3 regions of the Pseudoduganella plicata genome follow, and region 1 is predicted to be linked to each of the others. Evidence: predicted binding sites of a transcription regulator. Region 1 holds the regulator's gene; each other region holds the start of a gene.

Region 1 (4,529 bases):
AACGAAACGGAGCAGGGCAACGAGTACCTGATCGCTTCGGAATCGGTGGCGCTGGAAGGCATCGGCTTCCGTTTCCTGCGCGACGTGGCACCTAGCGAAGCGGTCTTCATCGACAACGATCACCAGCTGCACAGCCGTATGTGCTCCGACACGGCATCGCTCAACCCGTGCGTGTTCGAATACGTCTACCTGGCCCGGCCCGATTCCGTCATCGACGGCGCCTCCGTCTACAGCACCCGCCTGAAAATGGGCGAGTACCTGGCCGAGAAGATCAAGCGCGAAGGGCTGGCCGACGATATCGACGTCGTCATGCCGATCCCCGATTCGTCCCGTCCGGCCGCGATCCAGCTGGCGCTGCGCCTTGGCAAGGAATATCGCGAAGGCTTCATCAAGAACCGCTATATCGGCCGCACCTTCATCATGCCGGGCCAGTCGCTGCGCAAGAAGTCCGTGCGCCAGAAGCTGAACGCCATTGGCGACGAGTTCAAGGGCAAGAACGTGCTGCTGGTGGATGATTCCATCGTGCGCGGCACCACGAGCCGCGAGATCGTCCAGATGGCGCGCGACTCCGGCGCGAAGAAAGTCATCTTCGCTTCCGCCGCGCCGCCGGTGCTGTACCCGAACGTCTACGGCATCGACATGCCCACGCGCGACGAACTGATCGCCCACGGCCGCACGGTCGAGGAAGTCTGCCGCGAGATCACTGCCGATGCGCTGGTGTACCAGGACCTGGACGACCTGAAGCGCGCCATTTCGGACGTCAACCCGGCACTGACGAGCTTTGAAGCGTCGTGCTTCGACGGCGTCTACGTGACAGGCGGCGTGACGCCCGCGTACCTGGACCGCATCGAGCAGGCCCGCCACAACCCGAAAGTGCCGGGTGTCGAAGGCGCCGCGATCAACCAGCTGAACCTGCACCCGGCCACCCCGGAAGTGTGATGGTTTGCTAAACTGAAGGGCCCGGATTTCCGGGCCCTTATTTTTTGTCAGTGCATATGAGCGAAAAGAAAACCCACGGCTTCACGACCACGATCCTGCACGGCGACCGCCAGAAGCCCATCGAGCAGGGCTCGCTGCATAAACCCATCCACACGTCCGTCGCATTCGGCTACACGGATGCGCGCCAGCTGGCTTCCGTGTTCCAGGGCCGCGAGCCGGGCTTCCGCTATGGCCGCCAGGGCAATCCGACGGTGTCCGCGCTGGAGGAAAAGGTCACCAGGATGGAAGGCGGCGTCGCCACGCTGTGCTTCGCCACCGGCATGGCCGCCATCGGCGCCGTGTTCCAGGCGCTGCTGCGCTCGGGCGACCATGTCGTGTCGTCGTCGTTCCTGTTCGGGAATACGAACTCGCTGTGGCAGACGGTGGCCGGGCAGGGCGTCGGCGTCGATTTTGTCGACGCGACCGACGTGGCCAACGTCGCCGCCGCGCTGAAGGACAACACGCGGATCGTATTCGTCGAGACGATCGCCAATCCGCGCACGCAGATCGCCGACCTGCAGCGCATCGGCCAGCTGTGCGCCGAGCGGGGCATCCTGTACATCGTCGATAACACGATGACGACGCCGTACCTGTTCCAGCCCAAGGCGGTGGGCGCGGGCCTTGTCGTCAACTCGCTGACGAAGTCGATCGGCGGCCATGGCAATGCACTGGGTGGAGCGCTGACGGATACCGGCGTCTGTGACTGGAGCCGCTTCCCGAATATCTTCGAGAACTATAAAAAGGCGGCGCAGCCGATGTGGGGCATCACGCAGATCCGCGCCAAGGGCCTGCGCGACTTCGGCGCTTCGCTCGGGCCGGAAGCGGCGCACCATATCGCCGTAGGCGCGGAGACGCTGGCGCTGCGCATGGAGCGCACCTGCGCCAATGCGAAGGCGCTGGCGGAAATGCTGGCGGCCGATCCGCGCGTGGCCGCCGTCTACTACCCGGGCCTGCCGACGCACCCGCAGCACGGCGTCGCGTCGGAACTGTTCCGCGCCTACGGTTCGCTGTTCAGCTTTGAACTCAAGGACGGCATCGACCTGTTTGACTTCCTGAACCGGATGAAGATCGCCGTGCCGGCGTCGAACCTGGGCGACACGCGCACCCTTGTCATTCCCGTGGCGCACACGATCTTCTACGAGATGGGCGCCGAGCGGCGCGCGCAAATGGGGATCGCCGAGTCGCTGATCCGCGTGTCGGTCGGGATCGAGGACGCGGCCGATCTGCTGGACGACTTCAAGGCGGCGCTGCCGGCATGAGGGTGAACGCAGGAGGGTGAACGCATGAGTCTGCGCCTCGTCACGATAGCCGCGCTGCTGCTGGCCGCTGTTGGCGCGCGAGCGGAGGTGTCGGTGCCGCTGACGTTCGATTCGGCAGCCAACCTGTCGATCGTCAAGCCCGGCCCCGTCCAGGCGCAACGCGACGCGACGAAAAAGTGCGACCTGTTCGGGCCCGCGCGACCATGCGAATTCGTAACGCTGGTGCTGCCGGACGGGCCGGTTGCGTCTGGCGGAAAGCCGGCGGCGATCAAATCGTACCTGATGCCGCTGCCGGGCCGCTTCAAGGCCGATGATATCCTGGGCGCGGACTTCTTCCAGGCTTACGCCGTGTACGTGGATCTGGCGCACCGGACGGTGGCGCTGCGTGCCGCCGGCAAATAAAAACACCAGAGGCAGTTACCTGTCGTGAGCCATGCGAGTTACAGCAGGTGACTGCCTCCGACGTGGCGGCAGGCAGTGATAGGCGGGCGACGTGGGGCCAACGCGGTAAGAGCTGTCAACGTCAAAACGTCGTCAAAGCAGGCGACGCCAGAGCTAACGTCGTCAAAGCTGACGACGTCCAGGCAGCTGCCGCCAGATGGCCCGATGCCTCAGTGCCAGCTGCGCAGCAACCCGACCGCCAATCCCTCCAGCGCGAACTCATCGCTCTCCGGATCGACGGTGATCACGTTGAAGTCCGGGTTCTCCGGCAGCAGCTCCACGGTAGAACCCGTGCGGCGGTAGCGCTTGACGGTGACTTCATTGCCGATGCGGGCGACGACGATCTGGCCGTTCTTGGCGCTGTCCACTTTCTTTACTGCCAGCAGGTCGCCATCCATGATGCCGATGTCGCGCATCGATTCGCCGCGCACTTTCAGCAGGAAGTCGGGCCTGGCGGAAAACAGTGCCGGGTCGACGCTGTAGCTCGTCTCCAGGTTTTCCTGCGCCAGGATCGGCGAGCCGGCGGCCACGCGGCCGATCAGCGGCAGCGACATCAGCAGCGACGCCGGCACCTGCGGCATCGGGCCCAGGTCCGCCGGTTTCGGTCCCTGCGACGCGACAGGGCGCTCGCCCAGCAGGCGAATGCCGCGCGACGTGCCGGCCGTCATTTCGATCGCGCCCTTGCGCGCCAGCGCCTTCAGGTGCTCTTCGGCCGCATTGGCGGACTTGAAACCCAGCTCGGCCGCGATTTCCGCGCGGGTCGGCGGGAAGCCGGTGTTTTCGATGGCATCCCTGATCAGATTGAGAATTTGTTCCTGTCTTGCGGTGAGCTTGATCATGGTGCAATGGCTGTTTATATAGACAGTCTGTATTTTTGTACAGTACCCGTGGGATTGCAAGGGAAATTGTTGGTTTGGGCGAAATATTTGTGATGAGTTGGTCTCGTGCGGCGCAGGCACGCCGCGCAAAACCGGTGACAGGCTCCGGTTTTCCCCACGTCGGGGCAGAAAAAGGCCACGGGAAACAGATGCCGAAACTGGTGCCTGGCAGCGGTTTTTTACACGCACTCTGGAAACCGGTGACAGGCTCCGTTTTTTCGGGCACGTCAGGATGGAAGCCAGGAAACGGTGCTTGTCCCCGGTTTTTTTCGCTGACGGCGCCGCAGACACCGAGGCGGCCCGACGTCCGGCCGAGGTGGCTTGGGATGCTGGATTTTCCGTCAAAACCCTGATATAGTCGCGGGCTTACCTCTTCCCACACCCGTCTTGACGCCGGGGTGGGCTATCAACAGTCCTTAAGGGAGTTTGCATGCGTCACTATGAAATCGTATTTATCGTCCATCCGGACCAGAGCGAGCAAGTGCCCGCGATGATCGAACGTTACAAGGCCAGCGTGACCTCGCGCGGCGGTAACGTGCACCGCGTGGAAGATTGGGGCCGCCGTCAGATGGCGTACTCGATCCAGAAACTGGCTAAAGCACACTACATCTGCATGAACATCGAGTGCGACAACGAGACCCTGGTCGAACTGGAAACCGCATTCAAATTCAATGATGCCGTGCTGCGTCACCTGACCGTCAAGATGAAGAAAGCGGAAACCGCGCCTTCGCCAATGATGAAGTCGGTCCAGCGTGAAGACGCGGCCAAGAGCCACCGCTCGGAAGCACCAGCAGCCGCCGCTCCAGCAGCCGCAGCAGCTTAAGTTTGTCGGCGTAAGTATTGCAGGGAGTCCTTGAACCACCTTCAGTTTGTCGGCCTCATCACCGAGCGGGAAGTATTGCGATACACCCCGGCCGGTCTGCCACTCGTGAATGCAGTATTGCAGCACAGTTCGCAGCAGATGGAGGCAGGC
Region 2 (4,529 bases), 1.9 Mb from region 1:
GCTGGCCCGCTCCCAAGGCGAAAAGGATGCGGAACAATGGGCCAGGTTTGCCAACGCCGTGCTGGCGCGGCAGGGGCGCCGGCTCGTCGTCGATGGCAAGCCGACCGAAACGGACGAGGAGCAGACGCGCGAGATGATCAAGCGCGCTACGGCGTTCCGCGACAAGACGTTGCCGATCCTGCAAATCCTCGGCGTAGTCGCGTAACAGGCAGCCTGACAGGTCGCCTGTCAGGTCCATTGCGCCGGCGTCGCGCCGGCGCGGGCTGATCAGGCGGTCGCTTCGCCGCCGAGGGCCTCGACGACATCCGTCAGCAGCTTCGACAGTTCGCCCGTCATCAGCATGAAGTCGCCGTCGAAACGCTCGTCGTCGTTGCGGGTGACGGCTTCGTTCTCCTTCAGCACGTCCAGCGGCTTGACCCCTTGATGGCGAGCGCCTCGGTCAGCACGAACGAGATCTTGCTGTCCCACGTCATGGCCAGGCGGGTGCACTGCTTGCCGGCCGCGATATGGCGGCGCACCTCTTCCGGCTCCAGCGTGTGGCGCACGTAACGCACGGCCGCCTTGCTTTCGCCCGTGGCGCGCAGTTCCGTATCCATGTCGACGGTGAAACCTGCCGGTGCCTCGTCTTCCTGCAGCCAGGCCGTCATCACGCCCACCGGGGAGCGCTGCACGCGCAGGCTTTCCAGCGGCATGCGGTCGACGGCTTTGAGCAGCAGCTTGATGACTTCATCGGCCTTGGCCGGGCTGGCGGCGTCCACCACGAGCCAGCCGTTGACGGGGTCGATCCACGTCCAGATATTGCCGCGGATGGTGAAGGCGCGCGGCAGCAGCTCGTCGTGCACGCGTTCCTTCAGTTCCTTCATGGCTTTCTTGCCGGGAGCAAAACCTTGCTGTTCTTCCATCTCGGCCGCGCGGGCCTTGGCGACCTGGTTGACGACGGTCGACGGCAGCAGTTTTTTCTCGGTGCCCAGCAGGATCAGCATCTGCTTGTTTACCACGTGCACGAGCGAGCCGTTGCCGCGTGGCGAGTCCCAGCCCTGGCGCATCAACTCATTGCTGCTGGCCGGGGTGAACGAGTGCGGACGCAGCGCTTCCTCAAGTTGTTCGGGAGTAAATGCCCACGGCGCGGGCAGACGGTAGATCTGGAGATTCTTGAACCACATATGCTCTGATTACCTTGTTCAGCTCGTTGCAAAGCTCGACATTTTACACCCGCCCCGACAGCTCAGCCATCGGGATATTGTTACCGCTGTGGCGCAAAAACGATCCCCAATTGCAACAATACTGTGTCCAAATGGCCGTCTCATGACGGAAACAGCTCGCCTTGCCGGGCAACGGGATGGCGCGCCAGCTCGTCCAGCGGCGTCAGCGCGCTGACGCGCACGCCCAGCAACCGGATGCGCTGATCCAGCGGCACGCGGCGCAGGCATTCTCCGGCCGCGCGCCGGATCGTGGCCGCATCGGCCGTCGGCTGCGGCAAGGTGACGTCGCGCGTGACGGTGCGAAAGTCGGCATAGCGCAGCTTGATGCCCACGGTGCGGCCGGCATAGCGCTTGCGATGCAGGTCTTCGGACAGCCGTGTGCACAGCCGCGTGAAAATCTCCGACAGCGCGGCACGGTCGTGCCTGGCATGCAGGTCGCGCTCGAATGTCGTTTCGCGGCTGATGCCCTTGGGCTCGGAGCTCGTTTCGACGGCGCGGGTATCGTGGCCGTGCGACACGTCGCGCAACCACTGCGCCGTGTTCAGGCCGAAGTGTTCCTGTAGCAGCTTCGGGTCGGCGGCGGCCAGCTGGCCGACGGTTTCGATGCCCAGCGAGATCAGCTTGGTGTTGGCTTTCGGGCCGATGCCGTTGATCTTGCGCACGGCCAGCGGCCAGATGCGCGACGGCACGTCGTCCAGCGAGACGATCGTCAGGCCGTCCGGCTTTTCCAGGTCCGAGCAGATCTTGGCCAGCAGCTTGTTGGGCGCCACGCCGATCGAGCACGACAGGCCGGTCGCGTCCCGCACGGCATCCTTGATACGCTGGGCCAGCGTGCGCGTCTCGTCCGGGTGGTCCGTCAGGTCGATATAGATTTCGTCGATACCGCGGTCTTCGATGTGCGGCGCAATGGCGGCCACGGCCATCTTGAACAGGCGCGAGTAGTGGCGGTACGAATCGAAGTCGGCCGGCAGCAGGATCGCGTCGGGCGCCAGCGCCGCCGCTTTCATCATGCCCATGGCCGAGAACACGCCCAGCGCGCGCGCCTCGTAGGTCGACGTCGTGACCACGCCACGCCCGGCGTAATCGCGCAGGCGGGCATAGTCGCGGCTGCCATCGGCCCGCACCGACGGCGGCGTCGTGGAGCGGCCGCCGATGACGACGGGCGTGCCGCGCAATTCCGGATAGCGCAGCAATTCGACCGATGCGTAGAACGCATCCATGTCGAGGTGGGCAATGCGGCGCGGCGGCTGGGACATACGGGTCAGGATGGCATGGACACTGTGATTATATCCAGTATTCAATAGTGGACGCCAGCAAGGCGGGTGCAGCGATCCGGTTCGCATTTTTGCAACAGCTGCCGGCCCGATGCGCATGCCGCCAACAGTGCGCGCGGTCGACTGGCGTAGCATCGGAGCTTTCCCCTGGCTCGACTGTCATGACACCGAAACCGCGCCCCTGCCGCTCCGCTTCCCGGCTGCCTGCTTTCCTGGCTCCCCTACTGGCCGCCCTGCTGGCGCCTGCCGCCTTTGCTCAGAGCAGCATCACGCTGATGGGTGGCGTCGATGCCTTTGCCGGCGCGCTCAAGAACAGCGGCGACCCGCAGCACGTCACCGTGCTGGGCAGCGGCGGCATGACCACCTCGTGGTTCGGCGTCAAAGGGTCCGAGGACCTGGGCAGCGGCCTGCGCGCCGAGTTTTTCGTCACGTCGTTCTTCCAGACCGATACGGGCGTATACGGCCGCTTCGCCGGCGACAACCTGTTTTCTCGCGACGCCAATGTGGCTCTCGTCGGCGGATTCGGCCGGCTCCAGCTGGGGCGCGCGTCGGCACCCGGCTTCCTGCCCAATATCCTGTTCAATCCGTTCGGCGACTCGTTCACGTTTTCCCCGCTGGTGCTGCATTCGTATGTGCCGACGGGCCGGTTCGGTGCCCGCACGTGGGCGTCGACAAACGCCGCGGACAGCGGCTGGAGCAACCAGGTTGTCTACACGACGCCCAGCTACAACGGCCTGCGCGCCAGCCTGCACTTCCAGGCCGGTGAAAAGGCGGGAGACGACGACAGGAACAACATCGCCATCACGGCCATGTACGACAATGGTCCACTGGCGCTGAGCGCGTTTGTGCACCGCATTCGCGACAGCAATCCCAACCCGGGCGGCCCCATTCTCGACGTCACGCAGGCGCCCGTCAACTATGCGCTGGTGGACGAGCAGCGGGCGTGGTTCGTGGGGGCCAGCTACAACTTCAACGTCGTCAAGCTGTACGGCACGTTCCAGCGCACTATCAACGATGCGGCCGGCATCGAAGGACTGCGCGACCGGACCATCAGCGCCGGCGTCGCCATCCCGGCCGGGCGCGGTGCCGTGCTGTTCGACGTTGCCGATACGCGCCGCAGCGGCCAGTTGTTCGGCATCGAGCGCTCGCGCCGCACGGCCACGCTGGGTTATGACTATCGCCTGTCGAAACGTACCGACCTGTACGCGGTGGCGATGGGCGACCGCATTTCCGAACTGCCGACGGCGATGAGCTACGGCCTCGGTATCCGCCATTCGTTCTGAGGGGCAGACATGGCGAACCTCAATATCGGCGCCCGGCTGGCGCTCGGCTTTGCCGTCACGATCCTGATCATGCTGGTGATGTCGCTGATCGGCATCAGCCGCGTGCAGGAACTCGACCGGCTTGCCGGTGCCATCGTCAATGACCGCTATGCCAAGGTCGCGCTCGTCAACGAAATGCGCAGTTATGCGAACCGGGGCGCGCAATCGCTGCGCAATGCCATGCTGGCACCGGACCCGGCGGCCAGCGCCAGGTTCTTCGACGCGCTGGCCGAGGCCGACCGGATGGGTGCCGAGCGGGCGCAGGCACTGGAAGCCATCATCGTCCGGGCGGACACGAAGCAGCACTTCGCCGACCAGCGCGTCGCCTTTGCCGCCTACCGCGACTTGCGCGACAAGGCGGTTGCCCAGTTCCGTAGCGGCGATCGCGAGGGCGCCGTGCAGGCGCTGTTCAACACGGTTGTTCCGGCCCAGAACGCCTACTTCGGCCGGCTGGACGTGCTGCTGAAGGATCAGCGCGACCGGATGGCCAACGACGGCCAGGCCGCCAGCGATGCGGCCCGCTCGGCCACCTTGCTGCTGATCACGCTGCTGGTTGTGGCGACCGCCGTCTCCGCCCTAGCCGGCTGGCTGATTACCCGCTCCGTCACGAGGCCGCTGCTGGAAGCCGTGCACGTGGCCGAAACGGTGGCGGGCGGCGACCTGACGGCCGTGATCGACACCCATCGCAAGGACGAAACCGGGCGCCTGCTGGCGGCCCTGCGGGACATGAC
Region 3 (4,529 bases), 120 kb from region 1:
CCGAATGGCAGCAGGCCGCGCAGCCTTACCTGAGGGTGGCGCGCGACAAGTCGGCCGGCAAGAACACCGATCCGAAGCTGGTGGAATTTCGCTGGTTGCTGGAGGAGTTGCGGGTGTCGCTGTTCGCGCAGGAGTTGCGCACGCCGATGCCGGTATCCGTCAAGCGGCTGTTCAAGGTATGGGAATCGATGCAACGCTAGTGGGCAGGTGACAGGCTTTCCCTGGGCATGTCCAGGGAAAGCCGTCACCGATGTTTGCCTGCGCCGCATTGTGATGAGAGCCGGAGAGCAGGCAGATCCGACGGGTCGACCCCGGCCCTTCCGACATTTATCAGCCTCGTTCGCGGCAATGCAGGGCGGCCTGCGCTGCCGGCCGCTTAATATTTCTTGTTCGGATCCATGCTGGCGCTCTGGTTCGACAGCCCGCCGACCTGGTTGACGTTCTTGTCGGTCAGATCCGAGCCGCTGCCCAGATCCAGCGTATTGCTGCCCAGGCCCGAGCTGCCACTGCCCAGGCTGCCGCTTTGGCTCGACAGGCCGGTTCCCGACGCCAGGCTCGCGCCCTGGTTGCCGGACATGCTGTTGCCGCTCATATTGCCGCTGGCGTCGCCCGACAGGCTGCCGCTCTGGCCATAGCTGCTGCCGCTTTGCATCGTGCTGGTGCCGCTGCCCATCACGCTGCCGGTGGACGTCATCTGGCCCGGCATTGCCTGCTGGGTGCCGTAGAAGCCGTGGATCTGGCTGCCGAATTCGGGACTGGCCATATCGGGCCAGGCGTCCTTGTCGAAGCCTGGTGCGCTTTCCAGCCGTTCCTTCGGAATGTCGAGGATGAAGCGTTTGTTGACGGTATCGAGCTGCAGCGCCTGCCAAGGCACGGCAAACAGCTTGTCACCCATGCCCAGGATGCCGCCGAACGACAGCACGGCATAGGCGATCTGTCCGCTCTGCATGTCGAGCATGATTTCCTTGATGTCGCCCAGGTCTTCTTCCTGGCGGTTATAGACGTCTTCGCCCATCAGGGTGTCGGCGCCCATCAGGCGTGGCCCAGGGCCATCGCTGGTGCTGCGGTCACGGTAAATGCCAAACGGGTCTCGGTCGAGATAGCTCATTGTGGTCTCCTGTGAATCCTGTGGTGAAATCCGCCGGATAACGCGGCGGTGCGCATGCCAGAATAGCGCAAGCGACATTTTCTTGTTATTACTATAAGTCAATAGTGTGGGCTCTTCACGGGGGAAGCTGGCATGGCAAAACGTGGCAGCAGGGCAAGTGGGGCGGGGCTGATGCGCAGCCTGGTAAAGCTGGGCAAGACCCAGCAGCGGGCCGCCGGCAAGATGATGGCGGGGCTGCTGTCGTTACCGGCGGTTACCGCGGCGCCGGCCCGCAAGACGGTCCGCAAGGCAGCCGCAAGGCGCGCCGCTGCCGTACCCGCCGCGCCCGGCAAATGGCTGCTCGGGCATGAAACGGTCGCGCTGCCGGACGCACCGCCGCGACGGATGAGTTATTGGTTGTATCTGCCGCAAACGGTGCCGGAGGAAGCGCTGCGGGACGGCCTGCCGCTCGTGCTGATGCTGCACGGCTGTCAGCAGACGGCCACGGAATTTGCGCAGGGCACGCGGATGAACCTGCTGGCGGAAAAGAAGGGCTATGCGGTGCTGTATCCGCAGCAATCGACGAGTGTGCACGCGCACCGCTGCTGGCGCTGGTTCGACCGCGCCACGCAGGCCGGTGGCGGTGACGTGCAGCCTGTCGCCACCGTACTGGCGAAGGTGCTGCGACAATATCCCATCGACCGGCAGCGGGTGTATGCCTGCGGTATCTCGGCCGGTGCGGGCATGGCCAATATCATGGCGCTGAGTTATCCGGACATCATCGCGGCCGTGGGGCTGCACTCCGGCCCCGTGTTCGGCGCCGGCAACGGCGCCATCGGCGCGCTTGGCGTCATGCAGCATGGCGGCGGCGCCCGTTCGGCCGAGGCCATCCGCGAAGTGCTGATGCGTCGTGCCGATTTCCCGACGATGCCGACGATCCTGATCCACGGCGCGGCGGACAGCGTGGTGCGTTCCGTCAACCAGGGGCAACTGGTGCAGCAGAGCTTGCTATTGAACGGCTTGCCCGCGGACACGGCGCCGCGCATCCGCATCGAACCGGCGGGCCGCCGCGGCAACCGCAATGGCCACGTCATCCGCGACTACTACCTGGGCCGCAAGCTGGTGGTTCGGGAGGCGCATATCGACGCACTGGAGCACGCCTGGAGCGGCGGCGACGAGCGGCTGGCGTTCAACGCGAAAGCGGGGCCGGATGCGAGCCGGATGATGCTGGCGTTTTTTGCAAAACATCGGCGCTGAGGCCGGACGCACGCACGATACCGTTGAGCAACTGTCTTATTTCGGCTGTCTCCGAAATGGATAATTTCTGCTTAGAATCAACGGCTTGCGGCGCACCAGTTAAAGCAATGGTTTAGACACTCTGACAAGAAAATCCTTGTCAAACGCCGAACTGGCGGGTACTGTATGCATGTACAGTATATGAAGATTGTCATCCATGGCCCGCTCCGATCCGCTCATTGCTCCGCATGCTGTTTCGTGCAGTGCGCTGGGCACTGCCTCAGGCACTGCCCAGCGCACTGCTCAGATCGCGGCGCCGGAAGTCCTGCATCCCTCGCTCTGGCTTGCGTCGCAACTGGCGCAATCCACCGACCGCTGTGTCGACACGGGCTATCCGGCCCTGTCGACCCAACTGCCGGGGGGCGGCTGGCCCACGGGGACATTGTTCGAGCTGTTGCTGCCGCAGCCGGGTGTCGGCGAACTGCGCCTGCTGCGGCCCGCGCTGACGAAGGTGGCGGCTGCCGGACGGCCCATCGTCATGTTGCAACCACCCCATGCACCGCAGGCATTGGCGCTGGCGGCACTGGGCATCGATCCGGCCCAGCTGATCTGGATCCGCAACACGGGCAAAAGCACGGACGCGCTATGGGCGGCCGAGCAGATATTACGCAGCGGCTGCTGCGGTGCGCTGCTGCTGTGGCAGCAGCATGTGCGGGGCGAGGCATTGCGTCGGCTGCATCTGGCGGCGCAAAGCGGCGATACCCTGTTCTGCCTGTTGCGGCCGCTGGCGGCCGCGCAGGATGCTTCTCCCGCGCCGTTGCGCCTGTCGTTGCGGGCGGCCGCGGGCGGGATGGAAATCGGTTTTATCAAACGCCGGGGGCCGCAACGGGAGGCGCCGCTGTTTTTGCCCCTGACACCTTCTTTACTGCAACGACATGCGACTATGGATCGGCCTGCATCTGCCCCGGCTCCCGCTCGAAGTGTTCTGCCCGCGCTGGTCGGATGACGTCGGCACGGCCGTGCTGGAACACGAGGTGGTGCTGGCCGTCTCGAGCCTGGCGGCGCGTGCCGGCGTGCGGCCCGGCATGCGCCGCGGCGGCGCGCTGATGCTGGCACCGGAGATCGCGCTGCATGAACGCGCGCCCGTTCAGGAGGCCGAGGCCCTGCACGCGGTGGCGATGGCCCTGCTGCAGTACACGCCGCAGGTGACGGAGGGCGAGGAAGCAACATTGCTGCTCGATGTGGGCGCCAGCCTGCGTCTGTTCGGCGGCATTCGCCGGCTGTGCGCACTGGTGCGGGATAGCCTGCGCGCGCTGGGTTTTACGGCGGTGCTCGGTGTAGCTCCCACGGCGCGCGGCGCCTGGCTGCTGGCACGCAGCGGGGCGGGACGTTCTTTAACAATCGAGAAGATGGAGCGCCGGCTGCAGGGCCTGCCGGTCAGCCTGCTGCTGCCGGCACGGCCGTACCTGGCGTGGCTGGAGGGCATCGGCTGTCTCACCGTGGGCAACCTGATGCAGCTGCCCCGGCCCGGCCTGCAGCGCCGTTGCGGCCGTGCGCTGCTGGATGTGCTCGATGCCGCGCGCGGCCATACGGCCGAGATGTTCCGCTGGATCGAGGCGCCGCCCAGCTTTCGCGCCAAGCTGGAACTGTTCGGCCGCATCGAGGATGCCGACCTGCTGCTGGCCGGTGCCCGCCGCCTGCTGCAGCAGATGACGGGCTGGCTGTGCGCGCGCCAGTTCGCCGTCGAGCGTATCAGCCTGCTGCTGGAACACGAACGGGGCAGGGTGGCGCGGCCGCCCACGGCGATCGACATCATGCTGGCCGAAGCCGTCTGGCGCGACGATCACCTGGTGCGCTTGCTAAAGGAAAAGCTGGGCAAGCTGGTGCTGGATGCGCCCGTCATCGGGCTGTGCCTGGAAGCGCTGCAGGTCAAGCCGATGGCGCCGCACAGCGACTCGCTGTTCCCGGAGCCGGGCGGCAGCAAGGAAGACCGCTTGCGTCTTTTTGAATTGCTGGTGGCCCGGCTGGGCGCCGATAATGTGCTGCAGGCCGTCCCCCGCGCCGACCACCGGCCCGAATATGCCAACGGCTGGGCACCCGTGCAGGAGAAGGTGCGTCCGGCAGACGTGGCGGCGGCGCTGCCGCCCGGCAGCCTGCCGCGGCCTGCGTGGCTGCTGGCCAAGCCGATCGCGCTGCTGGTGCGTGA

Evidence for each region. Region 1 encodes LexA, which represses DNA repair genes until DNA is damaged. Its sites were predicted from a motif close to ACTGTATNNNNATACAGT; they were not measured.
Region 2: dinB (DNA polymerase IV) is a predicted target of LexA. The motif match lies at 2,480-2,497, and genes of this name have one in related genera.
Region 3: imuA (translesion DNA synthesis-associated protein ImuA) is a predicted target of LexA. The motif match lies at 2,505-2,522, and genes of this name have one in related genera.

The regions. Positions count from the first base shown of each region.
Region 1 is NZ_CP038026.1:2,007,524-2,012,052, reverse strand. It holds gene purF (amidophosphoribosyltransferase) at 1-939, shown strand, start outside; gene E1742_RS08870 (cystathionine gamma-synthase family protein) at 996-2,237, shown strand; gene E1742_RS08865 (hypothetical protein) at 2,262-2,639, shown strand; gene lexA (transcriptional repressor LexA) at 2,849-3,517, opposite strand; gene rpsF (30S ribosomal protein S6) at 3,987-4,379, shown strand; gene priB (primosomal replication protein N) at 4,410-4,529, shown strand, end outside.
Region 2 is NZ_CP038026.1:3,920,279-3,924,807, reverse strand. It holds gene E1742_RS17175 (methyltransferase regulatory domain-containing protein) at 1-205, shown strand, start outside; partial or broken gene E1742_RS17170 (recombination-associated protein RdgC) at 268-1,163, opposite strand; gene dinB (DNA polymerase IV) at 1,304-2,458, opposite strand; gene E1742_RS17160 (porin) at 2,638-3,759, shown strand; gene E1742_RS27170 (methyl-accepting chemotaxis protein) at 3,769-4,529, shown strand, end outside.
Region 3 is NZ_CP038026.1:2,129,430-2,133,958, reverse strand. It holds gene hrpA (ATP-dependent RNA helicase HrpA) at 1-200, shown strand, start outside; gene E1742_RS09395 (PRC-barrel domain-containing protein) at 377-1,108, opposite strand; gene E1742_RS09390 (extracellular catalytic domain type 1 short-chain-length polyhydroxyalkanoate depolymerase) at 1,280-2,344, shown strand; gene imuA (translesion DNA synthesis-associated protein ImuA) at 2,541-3,329, shown strand; gene E1742_RS09380 (Y-family DNA polymerase) at 3,259-4,529, shown strand, end outside.